DNA from 3 places in the Paenibacillus sp. Y568 genome. Region 3 is predicted to be linked to each of the others. Evidence: riboswitches for the same ligand, from Rfam matches in the RefSeq annotation. Region 3 holds a riboswitch; each other region holds the start of a gene.
The links. A riboswitch is a leader RNA that binds a small molecule or an ion and turns the genes downstream of it on or off. The one in region 3 is predicted to bind thiamine pyrophosphate.
Positions count from the first base shown of each region.

Region 1 (10,066 bases), on a different contig from region 3:
TACTTCGGCTAAATATGAGAAGTTCGTCTATTCAACGGCTTTTGGATTTAGTGTACCAAGAGCAGAGTGGGGGTTGTCCCAAGGGGCTTTCGATTCGATGTTAGCTCTAAGCGAATGTGACAACATCTTCCGTGTCAAAAGGAAGAATGAGGAGTCCTTCATCAAGGACAATGTGCTGTTTGCAAGATGGAAGCCTTGGTCCAATGTAGAGGTGAAGTCATGGATCATAGCAGGCCTTCCATGGCATATACGCATCCATAGGGTAGGGACACAGAGGCAGTTAGATGTGGCTGAGGGTGGATTCGCACTGGGGTTAGAGTTCGATCAAGTGGCATCCTTAAGCGAGATCGGAGTGATAGCATCCAATTCTCATGGGAAAAGCGGCATTCGTAATGTAAAGGGGTATACGCAAGCTGATATTATTTATGCAAATGCGAATACGAACATTATGCAGACCCGAACAGGGATTCCAACGCTACAAGCAAGGTTGGAGTCAGGTGTCCATTGGTTGATATCCGCTGTACTCGGTGAGTCAGGAACATCAGGCAAGGAACGATGCACACAAATTGATCCCATGGATTCATTGAATGTGCGTATCGAAACCAAAGAGATCATGATTACGACGCAGCGTGGAATGTTAATTACAATCAAGATGGACTGAATGATTTGAATGTAGTGTACAGAAGTGGCGTAAGTGGCGGAATTGTAAATGTAAATATTTTCATTACATTAGAATTAAACAAATAGGAGGTTTTGATATATCATAAAGAATAGAAATGATTTGGATGGGCATGACGTAACATATAAAGAAGTAGAAAGAGGCTGAGACAGATGAGTTATCTGAAATGGTTAGAAAGCTGGTATGCAAGTTATTGTGATGATGAATGGGAGCAAACCCATGTATTGAAGATTGAATCCATAGATACGCCAGGATGGAGAGTGACCATTCCATTACTTGAAACGGAATTGGAAGGTAAACCTTTAAATGAAATTATCCTCGATCGAGATGACAATGACTGGGTAAGATGTTGGATTAAAGAGGGTTATTTTGAAGGTGCGGGTGGATTACGTAATCTAGAAGAGATGATACAGCTCTTTAAGGAATGGGCAGAAGGATAGGTTAGAGATTAGAGATACCTATTTTCTCAATGATTATGATGGAATAGAAGAATAGTGTTTATTTTTAAAAGCAGATGTTGAAAGGTGAAACCAATGAAAATAGCTTTTTTTGATTCAGGATTAGGCGGATTAACGGTACTAGCTGAGGCCATCAAGCAACTCCCACAGGAGGAGTATATTTATTATGCGGATACACTTCATGTTCCTTATGGAACCAAATCAACGGAAGAAGTAAAACGGTATGTAAAAACTGCAATTGAAACGCTGATGAAAGAACAACAAGTGAAGGCGATCGTCATAGCTTGTAACACGGCAACCAGTATAGCGGTTGCAGAATTAAGAAGTACTTATCGTATACCCATTGTGGGTATGGAACCTGCTGTTAAACCGGCTATAGAGATAACTAGATCAACGGGAAAAAGAGTGCTTGTCTTTGCTACTCCGTTGACTTTGAGATTATCTAAGTACACAGATTTAGTATCTAGAATAGATGATCAATGCATCGTAGATTCGTTACCATTACCCGAGTTAGTTGAATTCTGTGAGGATTTAAATTTCGATACGGATACGATAGTAGAGTACTTCAAGTGTAAACTATCAGAATTCGATCTCAGTACATATGGAACGATTGTTCTAGGGTGTACGCATTATCCCTTTTATAAAGACATATTAACACAAATGTTACCCGATCATATTCATATCGTTGATGGAAGTAAGGGTACTGTGAATCGATTAAGAAAAGTGTTAAAAGGTAATCTTCAACGGAATGCTCAAGGAGAAACGAAGACCACCCTTTTATGCTCGAGTCGTGATTCAGGATACGTGCTAAAGATGGAAAGAGCACTGGGAATCGTCTTAAATAAAGTAACGTAATTGGGTGATAACGAAATGTTATCTTTAGAAAAAAAGGTTTCTATTTTTCCAATATTTATGTTACTATGAATTTTAATTAAATACGTTAGATCACTAGGGGTGCTATTTGGCTGAGACGGAATGGATAATTCCAAACCCTTTGAACCTGATCTGGATTATACCAGCGTAGGGAAGTGAGCTCAAAGACATGGTTATCATAAGTTTTGTATGCGTATATACGTTTACATTATTTTTACTATAGTTATAGGGCCACCTTCTATGTAGAAGGTGGCCCTTTTTGTTGATTTCTATGTTTACATGTTGTTAACGAGAAGAGTAGTCAGGGGGAAGGGAGGTTGATTGCAGTGACGGCGAGAGAGTTACATGTGATCTCTAATGGTCAATCCAATTTGGAGCACTTTGCGAAGATAGCAGCGCTTATACATCCTTATGTGACTGCCTTTCATTTACGGGAGAAATTATGCAGTGCGTCTGAAATCTGGGAAGGAGCACTAGCTATGAATGCAGGTGGAGTTCCTCTCAGTAAAGTAATAATTAACGATCGAGTGGACATTGCTTGGGCGACGGGTGCGCTGGGAGTCCAATTAGGTAGCCATAGCTTACAAGTACAGGTAGTAAGGCGAGATTTTCCGAGAATGTTAATAGGACGTTCTGTTCATGATGTCGATGAAGCAGTAGCGATGTGCAATGAAGGTGCTGATTATTTGATGTATGGGCATATCTTTCCGACAGATTCTAAGCCTAACCAGGCAGCCAGAGGAATACGAGCATTAGAGGAAGTGGTGCAAAAAGTTTCTATTCCAGTTATTGCGATTGGAGGGATTAAGCCGGATCATGTGCATCAGATCATGACATCTGGAGCTGCTGGTATTGCAGTATTATCGGGTATTACAGAAAGCCATAATCCCTTAAAGTCCGTAAAAGACTATCGTGAGGCATTAGACAGTCAAAGTATATGGGTTCTAAAGGAGTGATTTCGAAGCGAAAGATGAAGTAAGTACTTACAAATGAAGGAGGACAATGATCAGATGAAGCAAATAGAACATATGAGGGGCGATGCGAATAGAAGAGGACAGTCAAGTCGATGCTCCTGAATTGTGCGCAGCATTTGCACAAGCTGCAGTAGCCCTTGGAGCACAAATAAAAGAGTTTACTGAGGTGAAATCATTCCTTCAGGAGTGTGGAGCGGATCTCTTCTTGCACAGGTTGGAGTAACATGTCCAATTTATCCGGTTAAGGGAGAGTGTTTCTCTGTTTTGAGTCATATCCCACTACTTCAATCCACAATAGTTAGTCACGGATGCTATTTAGTTCCGAAGAAGGGAGGACGTATCGTGGTTGGAGCAACGGCGAACGCACATAGCTATGATCGAAGGGTATCTCTAGGTGGCATCTCCAAACTGTTAGATGCAGCGAAGCGACTCTTACCAGATATTGTTGACGCAGAGTGGGAGCGTGTTTGGAGCGGTTTACGTCCACAGACACTGGATGGGTTACCTTATTTGGGTGAACATCCTCAGTGGAAAGGATTATATGTTGCAACAGGTCACTATCGTAATGGTATTCTACTTAGTCCAATGACTGGGAAGCTTGTAGCAGATTGGGTCGAAGGAAAGAAGGAAGAGGAGCTTTCTCTAGAGGCTTATCGAGTAGATCGGCATGAGAAAAGTGTGCTAGACAAGGAAGGGGCTCCAGTATGATGATCGAAGTTAATGGAGAACGAATTGATATTCCTAATGATTGTAGGAAAATGGCAGACGTATTAGTACATTTTGGCTTGGAGAACAAGATGCTTATTTTCGAGTTGAATAAGCAAATTTTAGAAAAATCAGATCATGACAAGACGCATTTATCGGATGGAGACCGAGTTGAGATCGTTCATTTTGTAGGGGGTGGCTAACATCTGGAAGATAGCTACAACAGCAGAAGAGGCGGTTCGGAGTGCTAAATTAGCGAAGGCATCTGGATTATGCGATATGATTAAGGTTGAAGTGATTGGGGATTGGAAGACGCTGTTACCCGATCCAGTGGAGACGTTAAAAGCCTCAGAGATGTTATTACATGAAGGATTTATCGTTCTGCCCTACACATCAGATGATGTGTTGTTAGCCAAAAGGCTACAAGATTTAGGTGTTCATGCCATCATGCCGGGTGCGTCACCCATTGGAACAGGTCAAGGTATCATTAATCCGTTGAACCTATCTTTTATTATTGAGCAAGCAACAGTTCCTGTCATTGTGGATGCAGGGATAGGAAGTCCTGCGGATGCAGCATTTGCTATGGAGCTTGGGGCAGATGCCGTATTACTTAATACTGCTGTTTCAGGGGCACAAGATCCGGTGAAGATGGCCTTAGCCATGAAACTTGCTATTACAGCAGGTAGATTAGGATTCGAGGCAGGCAGAATTCCGAAGAAAAGGTATGCCTCCGCAAGTAGTCCGATGGAGGGTTGGAGTAGTACTTAAGTAGAGTAACTTTTGTTTGTTACTAGCGTAATTCACATGATATCAAGCAGCCTAGCGGAGAGATCTGTCTAGGTTTCTTAGTGATGATTTTACCGTTGATGAAGTTTGTACCATTATTTGTTATATTTAGTAAAATGATAATAAAGGATGGGGTAATGATGATTCGGTTATGTGGTGTAAATGATATAGAGACAATCTATGATATTATTAATGATGCTGCGCAAGCCTATAAAGGAATCATACCTAAAAATCGATATAAGGAACCCTATATGACTCTAGATGAATTAAATGAAGAGATTAATGATGGAGTGTTACTTTGGGGATACGAGATAGATAATGAGATTGTTGGCGTGATGGGATTGCAAGAGAAAGGCGAAGTTTCACTGATACGTCATGCTTATGTACGAACAGATCAGCGTAGTAAAGGGATCGGGGGGAATTTATTATCTTTTTTGATTAGATATACGAAGAAGACCATACTGATCGGTACTTGGGAGTCGGCATTCTGGGCCATCGGATTCTATGAGAAATATGGATTTCAGGTTGTATCTAAGGAATCTAAAGAGAACTTATTACGTCAATACTGGCATGTGCCGTATGAACAGATTCAAACATCTGTCGTGTTAACAAATGAGCCTAGTTTTAATTGAATTGTATTAAGGAGGAAAATGCATGATGAAAATAATAAAGCAGTATCTACCTAGTATCTTGATCGCACTTGTCGTATCCATTGGGGTTCGCACCTATGTCGCAGAAGCAATGAAGGTACCTACGGGGTCCATGATCCCTACGATTCATATCAACGATCATCTGATTGTGGAGAAATTAATGTGGATTACAAATCTAAATCACGGAGATATCATTGTATTTCAAGCTCCAACAGAAGATAAGAAATATGTTAAAAGATTAATTGGATTACCTGGTGATGAAATTGAAATAAAAGAGGGAGAACTCTATCGCAACAACCAGATGGTGAGTGAACCCTATATAAATGAAAAAATGAATTATAACTATGGACCTATCGTTGTACCTGCAGATAAATACTTTTTCTTAGGTGACAATCGGAATAATAGCTTTGACTCCCATGCGTGGGTTGATCCTTTTATAGATAAGGAAAAATTGATTGGAAAAGTCATGATTGAAATCCCTACACATGCTTGGTTCGATTAACCAATAGGAAGGAGTCACTCCAGTGATGAGTCAGTTCGTTCAAGCCCGTTCGAAAGAAATCCTATATCATGAACAATTCTATGCAGAGACAGAGCTTTTTGAAGCAGGTAGTTGGTTGGCGCGCCCCGTAAAAATAGTTATGGATACCTTGAACTTACTCAATATGGCTAATATTTCGGTGTTGGACTTAGGATGTGGGGTAGGACGAAATAGTATTCCTATCGCTCAAGAGGTTAAGAATAATAATGGCACGGTTACTTGCGTAGACCTAATACCCTCTGCCATTGATTTACTTCATAAGAATGCGTTGAAATATGAGGTTGAAGATATTATCGTAGCGGAAGTTGCAGACGTTGAAAAGTATGATATGCCCACAGACAAATATGATTATATCGTGGCTTGTTCCTGTCTTGAGCACGTAAGTTCAGAGGAAGCATTCCTATCTCAACTAAAACAGATGCAGACAGGAACAAAGAATAACGGGATTCATTGTATATTAATGAGCACAGACGTTAAGGAAATCGAGGTTCATTCAGGATTAGAGCATCAGGGGCTTATCGAATTAAATCTGACGACAGAACATGCCTTCTCGTTATTAAGGGATACATACCATGATTGGAACATCGTGAAAGAACATCAAATACAACAAGAAGTGATTGAGAATATAAACGGTACCGAGATTATTTACAGAAGCCAATGGATTACATTTGTTGCCGTTAAACAGATACAGATTCCATAAAATGATGTTAAAGAAATAAAAAATTGAAGACATGTGTCGAACATGGTATGATTTCTTGACGTGTCCTTCTAGTGGAAGAAGGAAATTATACATGAATGAATCCCAGCAGATGAGGGTATGGAGGAATTGAAAGTGGAACCATTTCAACAGAATAAGGATGCATGGAATACGGGAGCGTATCAAGCTTGGGTTAATCGCTTCGGTACACCGAATGAAGCAGCACAGAAGATCATAGCTGATCCAATCAAAAGAATTGGTAACGCGTTCGAACATATGAATGGTGTCAAAGATAAGAAAATAATCAATCTACTTGGATCAAATGGAAATAAAGCCGTAGCGCTAGCCTTATTAGGTGCCGATGTTACGATTGCTGATTTCTCTGTTGAGAATGAAACGTATGCCTTAGAATTAGCAGATGCAGCCAAAGTTAAGGTTGAATATATTGTCTCGGATGTACTGAAGTTACCTATGGACAGGTTATCTGGAACGTTCGATATCGTGTTTATGGAGTTTGGGATTCTTCATTATTTTGAGGACTTACGCCCATTGTTTAAAGTGGTATCTGACCTTCTTGTTCAAGGTGGTCGATTAGTTCTGCAGGACTTCCATCCGATCTCAACGAAATTGATTTCATCAAGAGGCACAACAGCTAATATCAGAAAGCATAAAGTTACGGGTGACTATTTCGATACATCTCTTGAGGAAAAAGAAATATCATTCTCTAAATTCACTCCTTCTGAGAATAAAGAACCTGTTGTTCAGACTGTTCGACTAAGAAAATGGACCATTGGAGAAATTGTAACAGCCGTTGCAAGTGAAGGGCTATTTATTAAAGTCTTTGAAGAATTACCTAACCTTTCATCTGATGTATTCGATAAAGGTATCCCGAAGACGTTTACCATTGTTGCTGAGCAAATGTAATCTAAGGATTAACGGAAATTGAATACCACTTACGTGGATGAAAATTATAAACCCTACCGTGAATATAACGGTAGGGTATTTGTATTTTCATATTATATGTTATGGTATAATTTACCTCGAAATGGTTGGGCGAAATCACTATTCTAATCTACCAAAAATCGAAAGGAAAATGATATGGAGGAGACTAATGAACGATAGCTATTCCCAGTACTAGAAACTGAGAGATTGCTACTAAGAGAGATTCAGATTCAAGATGCGGCATCTATGTATCACATCTTTCCATTCGAACGCTAGAGAAGCAAGGATTTAAGAAGGAAGGGTTACTAGAAGAGAGTACGCTTTTTACAGAAATGTATATCAAGATCTATGGATGCTCTCATTATTAAAGAAGAATATTGCATAACTACATAAGGGAGAGTTACGAATGGAACCAGAGTTAATAGAGGAGCAATATAGAAATCTCACGCAAGATTATTCTGGATTAGGTGGGTGGTTAGTTCTAGTATAGATCGGATTATACTTCAGCTTGATTAAGTTGTTGGTACGGTTGTTTCAATCAATAATAATAATTTCTTCTGACAATTGGGACTTATTCACTTCGAAAGAATCAGAGTTCTATCATCCATTATGGAGATCTTTTCTTACATTTGAAATTGCGTATAACATTTTGTTTATATTGTTTATCGTGTATATCCATTTTTGAAGACGAGATCAATCATCGAGGACAGATTCGTTTAATTAGTAAGAGAACATAGTATAGTTTCACGCTCTTGCCGGAAGGGGAATATGATGAAAGCATTAATACTAGCTGCTGGTTATGCAACAAGGCTCTATCCAATCACGAGAGATAAACCTAAATCATTATTACCTATTGGAAACCAGACTATTCTAGATTATATGATAGATCAATTAGAACAATTAAATGAGATATCTGAAATCTACATTGTAAGCAACGATAAGTTCTATCAGGCTTTTGTGGATTGGGCTAATTCAAGAAAGACCACTACAATCATTAACATCATAAATGATGGAACAACTTCTGTAGAGAATAAACTAGGCGCTATAGGCGATATTCATTACGTGATTGAAAAAGAGAAAATACAAGATGATCTTATCGTGTTAGCGGGAGATAATATATTCACATTTGATCTTAAGGATTATATCCATTTCTTTCATGAGGAATATAGAGACAGTATTTTAGTTCAACAACTAGATCGATTGGAAGACCTGCAACGTGTGGGTGTCGTAGAATTAGATGCATCGTGCAGTGTGTTATCTTTTAAAGAAAAACCGAAACAACCGAAGACCAACATAGGTGTGTTCGCCATCTATATTTATAGACAAGATACGTTACCGTTGTTCAAGCAATATTTAAGTGAAGGTAATAATCCAGATGCACCTAGTTATTTCCCGGAATGGTTGCATGTCAGGAAAGAGGTCAAGGCCTATTTCGCCAATGGAGATAGCTATGATATAGGGACTCATGAAGCATACAAGGAAGTTCAAGAACTCTTTAATATTTCAAAGTAAACGAGGCGAAGAGGCTTATGATTACTATTTATGATTGGTTTGGTTATGAATTGCCTATTAAGGAACGTTATCAGTTAATAAAAGAAGCCGGATTTGATGGTGTTTTATTATGGTGGAGTGAAGGGTTTGGCCGGACCGATGATTACCGCAATGGCCCACAACTTGCGCGGGAAGCGGGTCTTGTTATAGAAAATATCCACACACCCGTCCAACATGAAAACGACCTCTGGCTTGACAATCTGGAAGGTGAAGCCTTAACTGACTGTTATTTGCAATGTGTTGCAGATTGCGCCGGATTTGAGATTCCGACAATGGTGGTGCACCTGCCTCACGAAGATAATCCATATAACGCATTGGGACTCGATAGAATCAAGAGAATCGCTGAAAAAGCTGAACAGTTTGGTGTCAATGTTGCGTTTGAGAATTTGAAAAATATTACCAATTTGGCGTATATGCTGGAGCAAGTGAATTCCCTACGTATCGGATTCTGTTATGACAGTGGACATCACTACCACTACTATCCGAATAAAGATTTATTATCCATGTATGGTTCCCGGTTGATGGCAATCCATTTACATGATGATAACGGAAGCTATGCCCAGCACGGGTTACCCTTTGACGGCACGATTGATTGGTCTACAGTTATGAAAGAAATTGTGAGAACGGGTTATTCCGGTGCGACTGCAATAGAAGCTATGAATTGGGACTATGAGGATTTATCGACTAAAGAGTTTTTACATAAAGCGTTTGAGCGAGCAATAAGACTAGAAGCATTAAGGGGTTCCTATGAGTTCATCTAAAATAAAATTATTTTTAATTCTGAATGTTATATTCCTAATTGTGGGCTGTAATAATGGCAATAAGGAGAGAGCTGTTAATGAATTCTCAATCTATTTGGTAAAAGACTTATCTACAACTGAAGCTATGAGTAAAAAGCTTGATGATCTTCCACTAGAAACAATACCTGTGCTTACCGATAAGGAAATTAGAACATATAATTGGACAGAACATGAATTTACAATGAAGGAAGGCATTAGTTTAGAGGGAAAGTTAGAAGCGAAGGTACCAGCAAGCGGTAAACCTTTTGTTGTAGTAGTGGGAAATGAAAGAATATATCTAGGGACTTTTTGGTCCCATTTATCTTCTCAATTTTTGGATCTTGATATTCCGAGTATTGCTTCTAATTGGCTTAAAAAAAGTGATAACGATATTTACAAAATAGACTCTGGAAAAATTCAAGATCCTAGAG
Region 1 is NZ_JCAIUM010000014.1:7,278-17,343, reverse strand. Features, by position in the region: partial or broken gene AC1D7X_RS18450 (DUF2264 domain-containing protein) at 1-661, shown strand, start outside; gene AC1D7X_RS18445 (immunity 53 family protein) at 832-1,119, shown strand; gene murI (glutamate racemase) at 1,213-1,992, shown strand; TPP riboswitch at 2,078-2,181, shown strand; gene AC1D7X_RS18435 (thiamine phosphate synthase) at 2,337-2,966, shown strand; gene AC1D7X_RS18430 (hypothetical protein) at 3,049-3,207, shown strand; gene AC1D7X_RS18425 (FAD-dependent oxidoreductase) at 3,171-3,692, shown strand; gene thiS (sulfur carrier protein ThiS) at 3,689-3,892, shown strand; partial or broken gene AC1D7X_RS18415 (thiazole synthase) at 3,906-4,457, shown strand; gene AC1D7X_RS18410 (GNAT family N-acetyltransferase) at 4,613-5,107, shown strand; gene lepB (signal peptidase I) at 5,130-5,627, shown strand; gene AC1D7X_RS18400 (class I SAM-dependent methyltransferase) at 5,653-6,366, shown strand; gene AC1D7X_RS18395 (class I SAM-dependent methyltransferase) at 6,499-7,287, shown strand; gene AC1D7X_RS18390 (nucleotidyltransferase family protein) at 8,074-8,817, shown strand; gene AC1D7X_RS18385 (sugar phosphate isomerase/epimerase family protein) at 8,835-9,617, shown strand; gene AC1D7X_RS18380 (hypothetical protein) at 9,604-10,066, shown strand, end outside.
Region 1: another riboswitch for thiamine pyrophosphate. It lies ahead of AC1D7X_RS18435 (thiamine phosphate synthase); the one in region 3 lies ahead of AC1D7X_RS24960 (ABC transporter ATP-binding protein).

Region 2 (10,066 bases), on a different contig from region 3:
ATGAAAGAAGGAACCCTTTCACGGAGCTTTATCGCTGAGACTCCTGAAGGTAAAGAAGTAAAGATTGAGGCTTTACGCTTCATCAGCATTGCACAGAAAGAGATCGGCGCAATTCGATACGCAGTAACACCACTGAACTTCAGTGGTTCCATTTCTTTGACTCCGTACTTGGATGGCGATGTATCTAATAAAGATTCCAACTATGATGAGAAGTTCTGGTTAGAAGTGTTGAAAGAAGCTACTCCTGAAGATGCTGCTCTAACGATCAAGACAAAGAAGCTAGACTTCCACGTTACATCTGTTATGGCTTACACGCTGCTTAAGAATGGCGAACCTGTCACAGTAACACCTGAATTAATCCATGAGGATAAATATGTCGCTCATCAGATCCAACTTGATGTTCAAGAAAAGGAACAGGTTGTTCTGTACAAATATGTTGCGAATGTGACATCACGTGATCATGGTTTTGGGCAATTATTAGCGGCAGGACGTACACTTCTTACATCAGCTATGGAACTAGGTTTCCAAGAGCTACTTAAAGAACATGTTACGGCATGGGCTGAGAAATGGCGTGAAAGTGATATCGTCATTGAAGGCGATGTAGCCGCACAACAGGCGATTCGTTTCAACATTTTCCAACTTGATCAGACCTATACGGGTGAGGATGACCGTCTTAATATCGGACCTAAAGGGTTTACAGGAGAGAAATACGGCGGAAGTACTTATTGGGATACAGAGGCCTATTGCCTACCCTTCTATTTAAGTACAGCGGATGCATCCATTGCACGCAACCTCTTAATCTATCGTTATAAGCACCTTGAAAAAGCGAAGGAAAATGCTAAGAAGCTTGGATTTAGCAAAGGCGCATTATATCCAATGGTTACGATGAATGGGGAAGAATGTCATAACGAATGGGAAATTACGTTTGAAGAAATTCACCGTAACGGTGCCATTGCTTATGCCATTTATAACTATGTTAATTATACAGGGGATTCAGCTTATCTGGGTCAATATGGCCTTGAAGTTCTCGCAGAAATTTCACGATTCTGGGAAGAGCGCGTTAATTATGTTCCTGCCAAAGATCAATATATGATGCTAGGTGTCACCGGGCCTAATGAATACGAGAACAACGTAAATAACAACTGGTATACAAATAGTATGGCGGTATGGACTATGAAGTACACTTTGGAAGTACTTGATCTTCTACAGAAGAATGAAACAAGTGTATACGAAGAACTTATCGTGAAGTTACATCTTACGGAAGAAGAAACATCCAAATGGAAAGATATCATTGCTAAAATGTACTATCCTTACGATGAAGAACGTCAAGTGTTCTTACAACAAGATGGATTCTTAGATAAAGATCTAACCCCAGTGAAAGAACTAGATCCTTCCAACTTACCTTTGAATCAACAATGGTCCTGGGATCGTATCCTTCGTTCTGCTTACATTAAGCAAGCGGATGTATTGCAAGGCATATTTACATTAAGAGATCAGTTCGACCTAGATACAGTTAAGCGTAACTTCGACTTTTATGAGCCACTTACAGTACATGAGTCATCCCTTTCACCATGTGTCCATTCCATTCTAGCTTGTGAATTGGGATATAAAGAGAAAGCTTATGAGATGTATCTACGTACTTCTCGTCTAGATCTCGACAATTATAACAATGATACAGAAGACGGCTGTCACACAACGAGTATGGCAGGAACTTGGATGTCGGTTGTACACGGATTTGGAGGACTTCGAGTGAAGAATGGCGTGTTATGCTTGAACCCATTCAACCCTGGACACTGGAATTCATTCTCCTTCAAAGTCATGTTCCGTAATTCTCGTCTTAAAGTTACGGTTGGTGAACACGATGTAACCGTTAGTAATGAGACTGAAGCATCTGTTAACGTGAATGTATACGGCAATGATTATACTGTTGGTGGATTAAGTCACATTAAAGTTAGTCTGTAATTACACACAAATAGAACGGGTGCCGTCCTCTCTCAAAGACGGCACCATTGTCTTATATTTATACAAAGGGGCTCTCCCAGAAGGTCAACATTTGACCTGTGGGATAAGCCCCTTTCTTATATAGGTATTCCATCATTCTAGAACATAATTTATATCATCATATCAAGTGGTGGCCGCTCAGCAGGTTTACCAAACAGGTATCCTTGGGCCAGATTAATACCTACGTCCTTACAGAATTGGAAGTCTTCATATCGTTCTATTCCCTCTGCTAATACTTGACCTTTGAACTGTAATGCAGCTTCGGTTATTCTATTGATTTCCCGCTGTTTTACTGGATCTTGATCACAGTGATCAACTAAACTACGGTCGATCTTCACATAATCAGGCTTTAATTCCGACATGAGTTCAATTGTAGAATACCCTGATCCTACATCATCTAATGCAACGGACATGCCCTTTTCTCGATACAGATCAAATATATGTAATAACTGTGGTAAATGTTCTATATTCTCCGTCTCTACAACTTCAAAAACAAAGTCCCCAGGAATTAAATTCAAACGATCAATCGCCTGAAATGTATGACTAAGACAATGTTTAGGGTTGTATATAGATGACGGCAGAAAGTTAATAAATCTCTTAAGTCCATTAGGGACCCACTGTGCACTCGTCTCAATAGCGGTAATTCGTGCTACGCGATCAAGAAAGGAATGTAACCCCGTTTGTCTTGCTACCTCAAATAACTGATAAGGCTGGAATGATTGATACCCTGGTGCCGATCGTAACAAGAACTCAAAACCTATAATCTGTTCATTTGTATCTACAATAGGTTGCATATGGCTTGCAAATTTATCATGACTAATCATATCTACAACGCTTTGATTCTCTAATCTTGCTTCCAACTGAACTAATGGAATCCAGCTATGCTTGTCTTCCGTATGTATTCCCAGTCCTGTGATGAAGATTTTTATATGCGTACGCTCTTCTTGAGGAAGCGTCTTCAAGACATGCAACAGGTCGAATATCTCTTCTTTCTGGTTGTAAGGAACAACTGTACAATCAGCGATCACTTCGGCACCTATTCCTTGTTGTAGTAGCATATGTGTCAGTGAGTTATTAAGGGGCTTGATACGTACAATTCCTTGGTCTTCTATTGGTCGTATGACAGAACATCCGCTGCAACTCATGAATTTCCTCCTTACATATATTGGCGAAAAATGTTGAGTTAATTATACCACGCTAATCTGTTATTAGATGATACATTTGTTATCACGAACTCTTGCTATCGACAAAAAATGGCCTGAGACCTTGTCTCAGACCACACGACTCTCCCCTCTATGCAAACCATTGTCTTTGTTTGTCATCCTTATCCGTGTAATAAATATGTTTAGGGAAGATATCAAGAATGACATAATTAGGATCTTCAGGACCATCAAACCACTTTTTCAAATCATCATTCCATACTTTCTCTTTTAGACTTTCGTCCGTGCAGATGGTACAAGTTCCCTCTATTTCAATAACCTCTTTACTTCCACCTATCTCATATCCAATAAGCAATGAAACGTAAGGGTTTTCCTTCAACTCTTCAACTTTATGTGTTTTTTTGTTGGTAGCTAAATGAATACTCAATCCTTCATTATATAACACCATATATCTCTGCTTTGGCTTATTGCCTTCTATTGTTGCGAGAGAACAAATCTTATTATGGTCTAGTGCTTTCGATATTTCCTGCTCAGTTAAGGTTCTTTCCATAGAAAATCATTCCCTTTCCTCATGTTGTATGAAAAAGACTCACATATGCTTATTGTACCCACCTTTTAAACATAAGAACCGCAACCATGTACACAATTCACAATATCCATTTATTCTCTAGGTTACTGGACACTTATACCGTATTGGATTATAATTCTTGTAGAAATACCCTAACTTCATATGTACAGGGGTGCTGGAATTGGCCGGCTGAGAGTGTGTCCCACAAGACACTGACCCTTATACCTGATCTGGGTAATGCCAGCGTAGGAACGTAACCCGATATGTGATCTATCATATCTATCTTGCGCCCACATGCGTCCCGATTACGGGGCGCTTTTTTGTTGAATACTAACGGGACTTGGAACATACCAAGCTCAACAGAGGAGAGAAATCAGATGAGAAAGAAACACCCCCTGACACTACTTCTAATGTGCCTACTATTGATCGTAATAGCTGGCTGCGGAGGTAACAAGAATGATCCAACAACACAAGCAAGTAATCAGTCTACAGAATCACCTAATGACGGATCATCAACAGAACCTAAGAAATTAAGAGATGTAAAGATTGTGCTGGACTGGACTCCTAACACCAATCATACCGGGCTCTACGTTGCGAAGGATCAAGGCTACTATGAAGAAGAGGGTCTGAACGTAGATATTGTCCAACCAGGATCGGGTGGTGCCGATACGATGGTTGCATCAGGCGCAGTTCCTTTTGGAATTAGCTACCAAGAGAGCGTAACGCAAGCAAGAACGCAGGATGTACCTCTCGTGTCTATTGCGGCAGTGATCCAACACAATACCTCAGGCTTCGCTGCACCTGTAGATCGGAACATTACATCACCGAAGGATTTCGAAGGTAAATCATACGGCGGATGGGGTTCTCCTGTAGAAGAAGCCATCATGAGTTCAATCATGGAGAAAGAAAATTCGGATGTTAAGAAAGTGAAGAGTATCAATATGGGTGATGCTGATTACTTTACGGCAGTTAAGCGTGACATCGATTTCGCATGGATATTCTATGCATGGACCGGTATAGAAGCTGAACTACGTAAAGAGCCGCTCGATATGTTATATGTGAAGGATTATGCTCCAGAGTTAGACTATTACACACCTGTTATTGTGACCAATGAGCAGCAGATCAAAGACGACCCTGAGCTAGTAAAAGCTTTCCTTAAAGCTACAGCCAAAGGATACCAACTTGCCATTGATAACCCTGAAGAAGCTGCTGGGATCCTTAGTAAATCAGTTCCTGAGCTGGATAAAGGTTTAGTTCTAGCAAGCCAAAAGTGGCTTAGTCCCCGCTATACCGACGACGCACCTCGTTGGGGTGAACAAAAGGAAGAAGTATGGCAAGGTTATGCCGATTGGATGTTCAGCCATAAGCTTCTTGATAAACAAATGGATATGAAGCAAGCATATACTAATGATTTTTTAGCTGAGTGATATATATCAACCGTTAATCCCATATTAAATATTGAAAGGGTGAATTATGAATTATGGCAAACACACTATTAAGTATTCAAGTTATTCCGAAGACCCCTGGAAATGAGGATTCTATTCCTTATGTAGATCGTGCTATTGAGGTTATCCAACAATCCGGTGTGAAACACGAGGTTCATTCCCTTGAGACCACCATGGAAGGTGAGCTTAGTCAGTTACTAGACATCGTAAAGAACATGCATAAGGCTCTTGTTGAAGCAGGGAGTCCAAGTGTTATTTCTCAGATCAAAATCGCCCACAATCCAAACGGGATCAGCATGGATAAGTTAACGGAGAAATATCGTCCATGAGATTGGGGTGGAACAAAATCTGGCCGCCCCTTGTGGCGGTCATCTGTTTGTTAGGGTTATGGCAACTATGTACTTCACTTTTTGAGATTGAGAAGTGGATTCTACCCTCTCCGATAGATATTACTCGTGAAGCTTCAGCTCAATCATCTGGATTATGGGAACATACTTTGGCTACAGTAGAATTAACAGGTGTCGGATTCATCATTGGAACCTCCGTAGGCCTTATGATCGCCGTTGTGTTACACCTTATTCCTTTTCTTAAATCGGCCTTGTACCCCCTACTGATTCTCAGTCAAAATATACCTACCATAGCTCTTGCACCACTCCTTATGATCTGGTTCGGTTTCGGTCTTTTGCCTAAAATCATCGTCATTACCCTTGTTTGTTTCTTTCCGGTAGCTGTTGCTATGATGGGAGGACTCAGACAGACGGACCGTATGATGCTTAACTATATGCACATGATTGGAGCAAGTAAGAGACAAATTTTTATTAAATTAGAGCTTCCTCATGCCCTACCCTCACTCTTCTCAGGAATTAAGATTGCAGCTACCTATAGCGTGATGGGTGCCGTCATTGCTGAATGGATCGGTTCGGATAAAGGTATTGGTTATTATATGATGCTTCAAAAAGCTAGTTATCGTACGGACCGTATGTTTATTGCGATTTCCATCATTGTTATTCTTAGTCTTATCATGTTTGCCATCATTGCTCTGATTGAGAAATGGCTTGTTCGGTGGAATCGACAGCAACAAAGATAATCCTATGACATCATAAAGGGCGTGTTACTATTGTTGAAATCCCTTATACAGCAAGAAGAACGTAACTCTCAACATGAAGTTACCTCGACATATCCTGTATTAAAGGTTACCGATATTCATAAGAGTTTTAAAAGGGGACGCCAAAGTCTACCTGTACTGGATGGGGTCTCACTCACGGTGGAGCAAGGAGAGTTTGTCTCGATCGTGGGACCTTCTGGGTGTGGAAAAAGCACACTATTCCAAATTGTTGGTGGATTAGTCCAACCCGATGCAGGGGAAGTATGGATGAATGGACAACAAGTAACGGGTGAGAGAGGTCATATAAGCTTCATGCCTCAACAACCGGCACTGTTTCCATGGCGGACTATTGAGGATAATGTGATTCTCGCGCAGGAAGTGAAGGGAATGTCCAAAAGAGAAGCTCGAGCAGAGGCTCGAGAGTGGATCACTAGAGTTGGTCTATCTGGATTTGAGCAAGCTTACCCACATATGTTATCCGGTGGGATGCAACAGCGAGCTGCTTTCCTGCGCGCCCTACTCAGTCCTGAGGAATTGATGTGCCTAGACGAGCCTTTCAGTGCACTAGATACACTCACAAGAAGTGATATGCAACGCTGGTTACTCGATATTTGGGAAGAAAACCGACGCTCTATCTTACTAATCACACATAATATTGAAGAAGCATTACTGCTCTCCAATCGGATCTATGTGTTCTCAAGCCGGCCTGGTTCAGTATTAGAGGTCATTGATGTGCCTTTTCCTCGACCACGTAAAGAGGAGATAACGGAGGATCCTACCTTCTTAAGATTAAGACGTGAACTATCGGAATGGATGAAAGAAGAACAGCGCAAAACCCAAGTTCAAGCTAAATAAGGACGCTAATGATATACCATTTAGCCGTGGCTTTTACGATAACCTCTATATTGACTCGCTCCGAACATGACAATAAGAGCAATACAAAACAAGATATATGATATTGTCAGTCCCTTGATGTTCATATCCGGCATAATGATGGACGAACTTATAATACCAAACAACCAAATGTGTGATAGTGTACCTATAATCGATGCCCATGCATATGTTGAATTCTTTATTGGAGATAAAGCAGACATAAAGGAGATTAGATTATTAGGCATAATGGGTAAGGTTCGTAGAAATATAATCGACCATGCGCCGTATTTGTCCATGCCATGTTGCCATTTCTCATAACGTTCTAATTTTTTACCCCATCTTCGATTGAACCATTCGTAAAAGAAATATCTACAAATGGTAAACACTACAATGGAAGCTACGGTTGCTACAAACCAGCTAGCTATTAATCCAACCGTTAATCCTAAAGTGGAAATGTGCAGTACTATTAATGTTGCAAATGGAAAGAATCCTAGAATACCTTGAATAATCGCCAAGAAAGTCGTAAGAAATAGAATTGAAATACCTTCCAATCCAGTAAAATTCAAAAGCCATTCAATGGCTTGGTCTATCATATTTGTCATATATCCCAACCGACTCCATTTCAATACTTCCTAAAAAAGTGTACAAGGTTCTACCGAATCCAGAATAGGAGTAAACGTCACCTATGAACAATTCCATAAACATACCACTAATTGATGCCCATATCCATCTTGATACTTATAACTCACCGTTGCACATTGAACATTTGCCCAGCGAAGGCATAACGGGAGTCATTGCTGTATCCATGAACCTTGCATCGAGTAAAACGAACCTAGCGTTGTCACAATTGTATCCCAAACTCGTTCACCCTGCCTTCGGTTATCATCCTGAACAACCCTTGCCGACAGAAGAGGAGACCCAGCAATTATTCTCCTGGATGGAGCTCCATATTCAAGACATGGTTGCTGTTGGTGAGGTAGGACTACCCTATTACTCTCAACTTGAGGCAGAAGAGAATGATTTTTCATTTGACCAAACACCTTATATTAACCTACTGGAGAAGTTTATTTCTTTTGCAGCTATCCATAATAAGCCTATCGTACTCCATGCTGTGTATCAAGACGCCAACATCGTATGTAACTTACTTGAACAATATCACGTAACACGTGCACATTTTCATTGGTTTAAGGGTTCTCCAGATACCATTGAAAGAATGGCCCGTAATGGATATTATATCTCTTTCACACCTGATCTTCTATATGAAGCCGAGATTCAAGAGCTAGCCCGTATTTATCCTACACATCAGATCATGGTGGAGACGGATGGTCCATGGCCTTTTGAAGGACCCTTTACTGGACAGATGACCCATCCCCGCATGATCTCAGATGTGATAGAAGAATGGAGTAGAATACACCATATGAGTGTAGAGGAAGCTCGTGAATTGATCTACGACAATACTCAAAGATTCTATGGAATTAAATGAACCTTTATGAATTACTTTTTCATAAATCCTTTGCGATCTAGAAACTCCTTCATGTGAAGACGAGTAGGTTGGGATAAGCGAGTAGCCATGATCTCTGACCATGGGTTATCTTTCTTTCCCTCTGTTCGTTCCAGCATATATTGTTTCGTCGTAACGTCGTACTTTCCAGCTTGTTCTACGCTCTGTTCCTTATTGTAACTATTCTTGTGGAGTACTGCTTCCATTGGTAATCGAGGTCTTAGACCGTTCTCCTGATCGGGGTATCCAACACACATACCGAATACGGGATAGACTAATTCCGGTAACTCAAGGAGTTCGGAGACCTCTGCAATACGATTGCGAATGCCACCAATATATACAATGCCAAGACCTAACGATTCCGCAGCTATCGCTGTATTCTGAGCTGCTAGAGCTACATCTGTTGTCGCAACGATGAAGTTCTCCATCGTATCCTCATAGGAAGGCTGATCCCCCAAATGGGGTGTAGTTACTTGCTGCAGACGGTATAAATCCGCACACCAGACTAGGAAAACGGAGCATTGTTCTACGTAAGCCTGATTTCCGGCGAGTACAGCTAACTTTCCTCTGAGTTCTGGTTCCGTTATAGCTATAACACTGTAAGCTTGCACATTACTAGAGGTTGAAGCCATTTGTCCCGCAGCTATAATTGAAGCAAGCTGATCATCGCTAACTTGTGTATCTTTAAAAGAGCGGACAGATCGATGATTCATTAATAGTGAAATGGTTTCGTTTGTTGTATTGTTCATAGCACTACCACTCCTAATCTTTTTGGATATCTCGTTAGATTTTTTGATTAGTATTCGAAGAAACTCATAGCTTCACCCGTTGTAGACGTAAGGCGTTTAGCACAACGGAAACAGAACTGAAAGCCATCGCTGCCCCGGCAACCCAAGGAGCTAAGAAACCTGAAGCAGCTATTGGAATACCTATAGCGTTGTATGCTAGCGCCCAGAATAGATTCTGTTTGATGTTACTCATCGTTCTTCGACTCATCATAACAGCGTCCGCAACAGCGTTCAGATCGCCTCTCATCAAAGTAACGTCGGCTGCTTCCATAGCAACATCTGTTCCAGTTCCAACCGCCATACCGATATCTGCAGTGGCTAAAGCAGGTGCATCATTAATGCCATCACCTACCATAGCAATGACTTTTCCAGATTGCTGTAACTTCTTCACTTCTTCCGCTTTACCTTCAGGAAGAACTTCAGCTAACACTGTAGTGATCCCCGCCTGCTTAGCAATCGCTTTAGCTGTGCGTTCGTTATCTCCTGTAATCATAACGACGTCAATGCCCATATTTATCAAACGATTAACGGCTTCTTTAGATGTTTCCTTAATGGTATCTGCAACAGCCACAATTCCTGCATATTTTCCATCAACAGCAACAAGCATAGCCGTTTTACCGGATTC
Region 2 is NZ_JCAIUM010000003.1:125,809-135,874, reverse strand. Features, by position in the region: gene AC1D7X_RS05755 (glycoside hydrolase family 65 protein) at 1-1,962, shown strand, start outside; gene AC1D7X_RS05750 (EAL domain-containing protein) at 2,112-3,146, opposite strand; gene AC1D7X_RS05745 (pyridoxamine 5'-phosphate oxidase family protein) at 3,295-3,711, opposite strand; TPP riboswitch at 3,888-3,999, shown strand; gene AC1D7X_RS05740 (ABC transporter substrate-binding protein) at 4,107-5,156, shown strand; gene AC1D7X_RS05735 (thiamine-binding protein) at 5,210-5,503, shown strand; gene AC1D7X_RS05730 (ABC transporter permease) at 5,500-6,261, shown strand; gene AC1D7X_RS05725 (ABC transporter ATP-binding protein) at 6,295-7,134, shown strand; gene AC1D7X_RS05720 (TVP38/TMEM64 family protein) at 7,155-7,754, opposite strand; gene AC1D7X_RS05715 (TatD family hydrolase) at 7,838-8,635, shown strand; gene nfsA (oxygen-insensitive NADPH nitroreductase) at 8,647-9,402, opposite strand; gene AC1D7X_RS05705 (heavy metal translocating P-type ATPase) at 9,467-10,066, opposite strand, start outside.
Region 2: another riboswitch for thiamine pyrophosphate. It lies ahead of AC1D7X_RS05740 (ABC transporter substrate-binding protein); the one in region 3 lies ahead of AC1D7X_RS24960 (ABC transporter ATP-binding protein).

Region 3 (10,066 bases):
AAGAGACGTTGCATTCCCACGTTTGAATGCTATTAGCTTCTGGCTTTTCTTCGCAGGTGCTATGTTGTTAAATCTTTCGTTTGTTATCGGAGGATCTCCAGATGCAGGTTGGTCAGCTTACTTCCCGCTTGCAAGTCTAGAGTTTAGTCCTACGGTAGGAAATAACTATTACTCTCTCGCTTTACAGATTTCAGGTATTGGTACATTGCTGACAGGGATTAACTTCATTGTAACGATCCTTAAGATGCGTGCACCAGGCATGAAGCTTATGCGGATGCCGATGTTTACTTGGTCATCCTTGATTACAAGTGTTATTATTACATTTGCTTTCCCAGTTCTTACAGTTGCACTTGCTCTAATGATGTTTGACCGAATCTTCGGATCTCAATTCTTTACCATGTCTAACGGTGGGATGGATATGTTATGGGCCAACCTATTCTGGGTATGGGGACATCCTGAAGTATATATCGTTATTCTTCCTGCATTCGGGATATTCAGTGAAATTATCGCGACATTCTCGAAGAAGAATTTGTACGGTTATACCTCCATGGTCTGGAGTATGGTCGTTATCTCACTCTTGTCCTTCTTAGTATGGGCGCATCACTTCTATACAATGGGTCAAGGCGCTATGGTCAATGGATTCTTCTCCATTACAACAATGGCGATATCCGTTCCTACAGGAGTCAAAATCTTTAACTGGCTATTTACCCTTCGTAAGGGTAAGATCAGCTTCACGACCCCGATGCTCTATTCACTTGCCTTTATTCCAATTTTCACAATTGGTGGTGTAACGGGTGTCATGCTAGCTATGGCTAGTGCCGATTATCAATATCATAATACGATGTTCTTGGTAGCCCATTTCCACTATGTTCTCATTCCTGGTACAGTCTTTGCCGTTATTGCGGGCTTCCACTATTGGTTCCCTAAGGTATTCGGCTTCAAACTTAATGACCGTCTTGGAAAACATGCATTCTGGTGGATTGCAGTTTCATTTAACGTAACCTTCTTCCCACTATTCTTCCTAGGATTGAAAGGGATGGTACGTCGTACGTATACCTATTCAGCAGAAACAGGCTTTGGTCCACTCAACTTACTTTCGTTTGCTGGTGCACTAGGTCTTGCCTTCGGTTTCATCATACTTGTGTATAATATTTACTACAGTATCCGTTATAGTCCACGTGACACAAATGGAGATCCATGGGATGCACGTACGTTGGAATGGGCAACAAGTAGCCCGATTCCTGCATACAACTTCGCTATAACTCCAAACGTCAAGGGTAGAGATGCATTGTGGTCTGCTAAACATGATAACCAACCTATCTTTGATGGTGAGATCGAACCGATCCACTTACCAAGTAATAGTGGTAAACCAGTTATTCTTGCGGGTATCTTCTTCGCCTTTGGATTCTCATTAGTATTCAGTTGGTTTATTCCAGCGATTATATTTGGTATCGGAATTATAATCGTAATGGCTACAATGTCCTTCGACCGAGATCATGGCATTATCATATCCGTCGAAGAAATTATTGAAACAGAAAAGAAATTGCGGGGTGAAACGCTATGAAAATAGATGCCACTAAACCGCTTGAGTATGGGTCAGAGGAGAATAGTAACAAGGTCTTTGGTTTTTGGATCTTTCTAGGAGCTGAAATTGCTCTCTTCGCCACCTTATTCACCGTGTATTTCGTTTTAGTGAATCGTTATGCAACTGGTCCAAATGGTCCTGAGTTGTTCGAATTATCAGGTGTTCTATGGGAAACATTCTTGCTACTTACAAGTAGCTTTACAATTGGTCTAGCAGTTCACAGTATGAGACTTGGTTTGAAGAAACCGATGATGATCTTCTTTGGTCTTACGTTGCTCATGGGTCTAGGTTTCCTTGGCATTGAAATCACGGAATTCTTCACTTATGTACATGAAGGAGCAACATTATCGACAAGTGCCTTTACATCCAGCTTATTCGTACTACTAGGAACACATGGAGCTCACGTAAGCTTTGGTATATTATGGGGAGCATCTATCTTACTCCAAGTTAAGAGACAAGGGTTTACATTGGCAACTGCCAATAAATCCTTTATCTTCTCTCTTTACTGGCATTTCCTAGACGTTGTCTGGATCTTTATCTTTAGCTTTGTTTACCTGAAAGGACTGATGTGACATGATGAAACAGCTATTTCCAATTCGCCATGTAATGGGCTATCTATCCTCCCTCATCCTTTCGGCCATTGCATTAACTGCTTTACTTGATATTCCTTTTGCTTCTAAGATGGCGATCTTAGTTGTTACAGCCATCATACAGGCTTCCTTGCAGCTGTTTGTGTTCATGCACATTAGTGAAATGGCTAGTACCAAAAAGGAACTCTACATCAATATTGCCTATGCTCTTTTCGTTGGTCTGGTCACGATCTTTGGATCGATGTTCATCTTCGTATGGGGCTGGTATAATTAATTAGAGATGTTTATAATGAGAAATGCAGCTTCTCCTACAATGGTAGGCAAGCTGCATTTTTCATTACATAATATATGGCGAGGATTGATACAAATGGAATTTACAGCAGATCAAGTGGCTGAATGGATGGCATCCGAATTAAAGGATAAAGGTAAATTAAATCAAATCGATGCGGTTAAGCATATCTTTGACAACTTCGGTGAAGACTTTATTTACGTGAATGATAATGGCAACCAATCCATATCCAAAGATGTTAAAAAGGCCTTTAAAAAGTTACACAATGGACGAGCAGCGTGGGATCGTGACGGTTTCTTCTGGTATTGGACCTAATCTCTTTATACTTTTCTGTAACAAAAAGGTGCTGGAATGATCCAGCACCTTTTAATGTTTTTTATATTTTATATAACGTCTTCAATCTCTTCTATTTTAATTCTGACTCAGTAGCTTTAATGAAATATTGGACGGATCTTTCACGAACCAACCACCGTCATGATAAGTTACAGTAGTCCCCGCATTCTTTAATTGTACGATCACAGCATCAAGATCAGCATGAGTAGGCAGGACTAATGTGAAATGATCTAATCCTACGGCTTCATCTGGTGCAGGCGGAGCCCCGACTCCAGCCCAGGTATTCAATCCAATGTGGTGATGGTACCCTCCTGCAGATATAAATAACGCCATTCCCCCATAATGAGCGGTAACATCAAACCCCAGAATACCGCAGTAGAATTCCTCTGCCTTTTGCAGGTCAGATACATGGAAATGTACATGTCCAATGATAGTGCCTTCCGCTAACCCGCTCCAAGACTTCCCTTCGGATATCGCAAGTAAGCCATCTACATCAACTGGATCAGTTGTCATGATATATTCCCCAGCTGCATCACGTTTCCAGCTATCCTTGGGTCGATCTGCATAGATCTCAATACCATTGTTATCAGGATCATTAATATACAGAGCCTCACTCACTAGATGATCTCCTTGGCCTACATCTATGTTATTTTTAATTAAATTTTTCAACGATAATCCCAAAGAAACTCGATCTGGCACCAGAATGGCGAAATGATATAACCCTGCTACAGACCTTTCAGGAAGAACTACAGCATTCGCTATTTGCTCTAATATTAACAAAGGATGTCTACCGTCTACCGTAAGCTCTGCCATATTCTCCGTTTGGTTCAGAATTCGTAATCCTACGACCTCTGTATAAAAAGTAACGGAACGTTTCAGATCGCTAATCTTAAGTTTCACTAAGCCAATCTCAGTACTTGGATGTATTTGGTGTGTCATAACCATCTTCCTCTCGCTAATTATTACGATCATATTTAAGCAATATATTTGTAATAGAAATATTTATTTAATAAGATAAATTTATCATGATTGTTTTGCTTAGTCAATATTTATTTGGTATTATAAATAAAAAGATTCAATTAGGAGAGATTATTATGGATATTGGTTCAAATATCCGGTCCATTCGCAAAAGGAAAAACTGGTCTATTCAGCAAATATGTGAACGTACTGGATTATCACAAGGATTTATGAGTCAAGTAGAGAACAATAAGACATCCCCATCCATAGCTACTTTAGATAGCATTGCCCAAGCATTACACGTACCACTCGCATTTCTTCTATTAAAGAACGAAGAACGAATGCAAATCATACGCAAAGACGAACGACGAAAGACTATTCACGGTAAGAAGAACTTTGAAGTTGAACATCTAACGAATCGTGGTAATGTACGAATGATGCTAGTTGAGATGCCCCCAGGCGCCTCAACAGAGGATACTCATGCGCATGCAGGTGAAGAGATGCATTTCATCATACAAGGCACCTTATACGTCGAACAAGGGGAAGATTCTGCTACTCTAAGTGCGGGCGACTCTTTTAGTTGGAAAGCCTGCATACCTCATTACGTTAAGAATGTAGGGAATGAAGTAGCCATCGTATTAATCTCCATTAATAACGATTCAGACGGTGAAGTGTATTAGAATTATTATGATCTCTTCATGTATACATTCCATAAGCTGTAGAAGCTTAAGTGGCGGTAATTTTGGGCCGTGGAATAGGGACGTATTCTGTAATACATCGATTGAAGTAATGCGTTCGTTGTTGCGTGGATCGAAGTATTACAATCTTTGTTACGTCAATTGACGTAATGCGTTCCCCGATACGTGGATCGAAGTAATACGTTCCTTGTTCGTCAATCGAGGTAATGCAATCCTTGTTACATGGATCGGTGGTATCTCAATCTAGGTAATGCAGTCGTGTTACGCTAACCAAGGTAATGCAGTCCGCGTTATGTTAACCGAGGTAATGCAGTCCGCGTTACGCCAATCGGTGGGTCTCAATCGATATAATACAGTCCTTCTAACCCCACATGGTGGCTGATCATTTCATTTAACAGGAAATTTGTAGCTAAGTGTTCTGCTAAGAGTGTACAAGTCATAAATAACAGGAGAATTCCTGTTATTTCATGTTCCTTTTAACAAATATCGCCTACTTGATGAATTGCAAATTCAAGTTACACTCATATTCGTATTGAATATTCAATATTGTTATTGTTATTTGGCATTTCTTTTCCAAGTATTTAGAGACTGAACAAAATCAGAAGTTGTAAGTCTCCTAACCACAAATATTACTTTTCGCTCGCATAACACCTATAGTCTTCGTTATTAGTTAGTATTAGCTATTAGCCTTGATACTTGCGTCGCCATAGGCCTTGAACGTTACATCAATATTGTTAAGTTCCTCAATGTGTAGCGAGTATCCACTAACTGTTTTCTATTTAAATTACCTCCACTACTTTCTATTTACCTTATATCAACTATTTCACTTTCCCCTACTCAATTCTATTTACTTTATACCCACTCCTTTTCATTACTTTCACCGACTCTTTTCCACTTTCCTTATATACTCTTCTATTACCTTATCAACTATTTCCCATTTACCTTATCCAATATACTAAACAAAATACCAGAGCTACGCGACACATCTCGTTCGATGTTAACCAGATGCATGTGTAGCTATATATATATATTTATCTATATATCCGATCGTTTCCTTTCTTCAATCCTTCACTCATCAAATTTGCATGACAAAAAAACAGCCCTACCCCACTTTCACCCTTCAAAGTTGAGGACGCGCTGTCCGTGATCACGATACGTAATCAAGAGACCAACATTGATTCCTCTATTTACTTATATCCAAAGTATGTTATATTGGATGGGTTATTAATTGAATAAGACCTTTGTATTTCACTAGGGGAGTCTAACGACTGAGATGGAGCTAAGAATTTCCGGACCCTTGGAACCTGATCTGGATTATACCAGCGGAGGGAAGTGGAACGAAATCTTCAACTCATGCGATGATTAGCTTGATTGGACTTTTTGACCCACTCATTTCCCTCCGGAAATGGTTGGGTCTTTATTTGTTTATTTTACAGAAAGCGAGGGGATCCCACCAATTTTATCACTACATGATTTATCCTACTCTTTTGCACACCGACCTAATGAATCTCCGCTGTTTCAACAGTTGTCCCTCCAAGTTCATGCAGGTGAATTCATTTCCATTATTGGAGCAAGTGGTTGTGGCAAGAGTACCCTATTCAAGTTAATCGCTGGACTTTTAGAGCCCCTAAGTGGGGAAATTCGGATACATGGAGAACAAGTCACACATCGATTAGGAACAGTCGCATATATGCCTCAAAAGGATCTCCTTCTACCCTGGCGAACCGTTCTAGACAATTGTCTACTCCCTTGGGAGCTTAATCGAGAACAATCCCGTAGAAACAAAGAGGATACTATCACAGAGATTAAGGAAATCTTACACCGCCTCGGCTTAGGAAAATATGAACTTGCCTTTCCAGATGAATTATCCGGTGGTATGCGACAACGTGTCGCTTTTCTCAGAACACTAATTACGGGCCAAGATTTAATGCTACTAGATGAACCCTTTGGTGCACTTGACGCCATGACAAAAAGAGACATGCATCGTTGGTTACTTGAACTTTGGGATGAGCTACATAAGACGGTTCTCTTCATTACACATGATTTAGAAGAAGCTATTCTATTAAGTGACCGAATCTTCCTTATGTCCCATGACAGTGATCAAGGAATACAAGAAATCGTCGTAAATCTCCCTAGACCGAGACATTACGAAATGAACTACGACCCTCAGTTTATAGAATTGAGACAGAATTTGGAGAGACGACTACATGTTACTTAAACGCTGGGCACTTGATTATGGATGGTTTGTACTTGTCTTACTTGTACTCTTACTATCTTGGGAGTCCGTTGTCACATTAGGCTGGGTCCCTTCTTTTATTATTCCCGCGCCAAGCTCAATTGTCCGTGCATTATTCAACAATCGGCAGCTATTGCTTGGTCAACATTTGATCGCTACTTTAGAAGAGGTTTCTTTAGGTTTTATATTCTCTGTCATCGTTGGCACTATTTTGGCTACGGCTATGCATATCTTTCGTTCAATTGAGAAAGCTTTCTATCCTTTCTTGATTATTAGCCAGACTATACCTTTAATCGCACTTTCTCCTATCTTCATCATGTGGTTTGGTTACACCCTTTGGAGCAAAGTTGCCGTGATCTTCCTGACGGCCTTCTTTCCGATCGTTGTGAGTACTTATGATGGCCTTAAGAAGGGTGATCGCGATTATATAGAGCTACTGATGACGATGGGAGCTAACCGTTGGGATATTCTTCGGAAGATTGAAGTTCCGCTGGCCTTGCCTTCCTTTTTCTCAGGACTGAAGCTCTCCATCGTATATTGTGTCGTGGGAGCTACCATTGGCGAATGGTTAGGAGGTACGAAGGGGTTAGGTTACTTTAGTCGTCGAATGTCGAGCAATATGCATACAGATGCCATGTTCGCATTCATACTTATCCTCTCTTTACTTGGCATTTCCCTTTTTATGTTGATTGTAATCTTAGAGAAACAATTTCTTAAGAGGAGAGGAACTACGAAATGACATCAACTAGGAAAGCAACGATAACCATACTACTAATATGCACTCTTTTATCAATCACAGGTTGTCGTTATGGAACGAGTTCACAGCAGCAAGTCACTTCGCAACTCTCTTCATCTGCGGAAAAAGAACAACTTCAAGACCTATCGATCATGCTCGATTGGTATCCAAATGCTGTTCATTCCTTCTTGTACGCAGCACAAAAGAATGGATATTTCGCGGAACAAGGATTAAACGTTACGATTCAAATGCCAGCAGATACCAACGACTCTTTAAAATTAGTTGCCGCTGGACAAATTGATCTGTCCCTTAGCTATCAACCACAGGTACTTATGGCACGCGGTGAACATATTCCAGTGAAATCGATCTCCGCAATCGTGAGACATCCGCTCAATCATCTCATGGTGCCTGCTGATGGAACAATTATTCCCCTAAAGACCTAGTAGGTACAACCGTTGGATACTCGTCCATTCCTCTATATGAAGCGATGATTAGGAACGATGGAGGAGATCCTGAGAAGGTCAACATGGTCAATCTAGGTTATGATCTGATTCCATCAATCGCTACTTCAAAAGTTGATGCCATAATGGGTGGTTTCATCAATCACGAACAACTGATCCTAGCTAAGCAAGGGCACCCCATGCTCGCTATGAATCCTACAGATTATGGAGTACCCGATTATTATGAACTCGTACTTGTCGCAAGCGATCAAGGTATGAAAGAGAACCATGAGCTATTGGCTAAATTTATTACAGCCATTGGCGAAGGGCAAGAATACATACAACAACATCCTGATCAAGCTCTTTCTATACTTTTCGAACATGAAGACCAGACATCACCACTCGATAAAGAAATAGAAACGAAGAGCTTACAGATTCTATTACCTCTTATGGACCCTGAAGGCCATCCTTTCGGATACCAAGCTCCAGAATCATGGAAGAACGTTTAACAATGGTTAATCAGTAACAAGCTGCTATCCAAATCGATAGACGTTAATGATGCATTTATCAATTTCTAATTCATTCTAAGGAGGAAATAATGATGTCATTTCTACAAAAGGTACGTCAAAAGAATCCACTTGTTCACAACATAACCAATACGGTAGTTACCAATTTCACTGCAAATGGGTTACTTGCCTTAGGTGCCTCCCCCTTTATGGCAGATGGCCAAGAAGAAGTTGCCGAAGTGGCAAAACTTGCAGATGCCGTTCTACTCAACATGGGTACTCTGAATGAACGGATTGTAGAATCAATCCTTATCGCAGGTCAATCAGCCAATGAGAATCATGTTCCCGTCGTTTTTGATCCAGTCGGTGCAGGTGCTACTTCCTATCGCACGACTATAGCACAACAAATATCTCAAGAAGTTAAACTTACCGTACTTCGCGGAAATGTCGCTGAAGTAGCCCATGTTGTTGGTGAGAAATGGTCCATTAAAGGGGTCGATGCTGGTTCGGGTGAGGGTAATGTGATTCAGTTAGCGCAAAAGGCAGCTCTTAAATTAGATTGTATTGTAGTCGTTACTGGTCAAGATGATATCATTGCAGACGGACAGACTACCTATATTGCTAGTAACGGTCATCGGATGATGACACAAGTTACGGGATCCGGATGTTTACTTGGGTCTGTGATTGCAGCCTTTTTAAGCGTTGCTGAACATCAAGACTTAGAATCCGTTTTAGAGGCTGTTACCTTCTATGGCATTGCAGCAGAAATAGCCGCTGAGCACACACTAACTCAAGGACCTGGAAGTTTTCAGATCGAATTCTTGAATCAATTAGCGATGGTATCTCCAGAAGTTGTTCAACAAAGAGCTATCATTCACAAACTTTAATAGAGAGTATTACAGTTCTGGCATACAAAACATACGAAGAAATTAGAAGCAAATGAATTGGAGGTTACACTATGAGTATATATAAAGCTTTGACCATTGCAGGTTCAGATAGCGGAGGCGGCGCTGGCATTCAGGCGGATGTGAAGACATTTCAAGAATTAGGTGTATACGGAATGACGTCCATTACTGCGCTAACCGCACAGAATACGTTAGGAGTTCAAGGGGTCTTCCCTTCAAGTATCGAAGCCGTTACGATGCAGTTAGACTCCATTGGGCTTGATTTAAGACCTGATTCCTTAAAGACGGGGATGTTATTTAGCAAAGAGATTATTCGAATCGTTGCTGATAAAATACGGCAGTACAATTGGTCGAACTTGGTCATTGATCCTGTTATGGTGGCCAAAGGTGGCTCTCCTCTGTTGCAACAAGAAGCCGTTCAATCCGTTATTCGAGCTCTGCTCCCACTTGCTCTTGTAACCACGCCTAACGTACCTGAAGCAGAGATACTTACCGGAATGACGATTCAATCCCTAAGTGATCGGGAAGAAGCTGCTAAGGTCATCTATCAGATGGGTAGTCAGTATGTCGTGATGAAAGGTGGACATGATGCTTCTACCGAACAAGTTGTGGATCTACTCTATGATGGACATGAATATATTTATATGGAGAATACGCGAATTGAGACGAGACATACGCATGGTACGGGTTGTACCTATTCAGCAGCCATAACAGCAGAATTAGCCAAAGGGAAATCTGTACTTGAAGCTGTTCAGATTGCGAAATCATTCATTCAATCGGCGATTGAAGAT
Region 3 is NZ_JCAIUM010000031.1:3,645-13,710, reverse strand. Features, by position in the region: gene qoxB (cytochrome aa3 quinol oxidase subunit I) at 1-1,564, shown strand, start outside; gene AC1D7X_RS24985 (cytochrome (ubi)quinol oxidase subunit III) at 1,561-2,157, shown strand; gene qoxD (cytochrome aa3 quinol oxidase subunit IV) at 2,162-2,449, shown strand; gene AC1D7X_RS24975 (DUF6953 family protein) at 2,543-2,779, shown strand; gene AC1D7X_RS24970 (VOC family protein) at 2,876-3,736, opposite strand; gene AC1D7X_RS24965 (helix-turn-helix domain-containing protein) at 3,892-4,434, shown strand; TPP riboswitch at 5,696-5,800, shown strand; gene AC1D7X_RS24960 (ABC transporter ATP-binding protein) at 5,978-6,670, shown strand; gene AC1D7X_RS24955 (ABC transporter permease) at 6,660-7,427, shown strand; gene AC1D7X_RS24950 (ABC transporter substrate-binding protein) at 7,424-7,867, shown strand; gene AC1D7X_RS24945 (ABC transporter substrate-binding protein) at 7,912-8,373, shown strand; gene thiM (hydroxyethylthiazole kinase) at 8,466-9,257, shown strand; gene thiD (bifunctional hydroxymethylpyrimidine kinase/phosphomethylpyrimidine kinase) at 9,329-10,066, shown strand, end outside.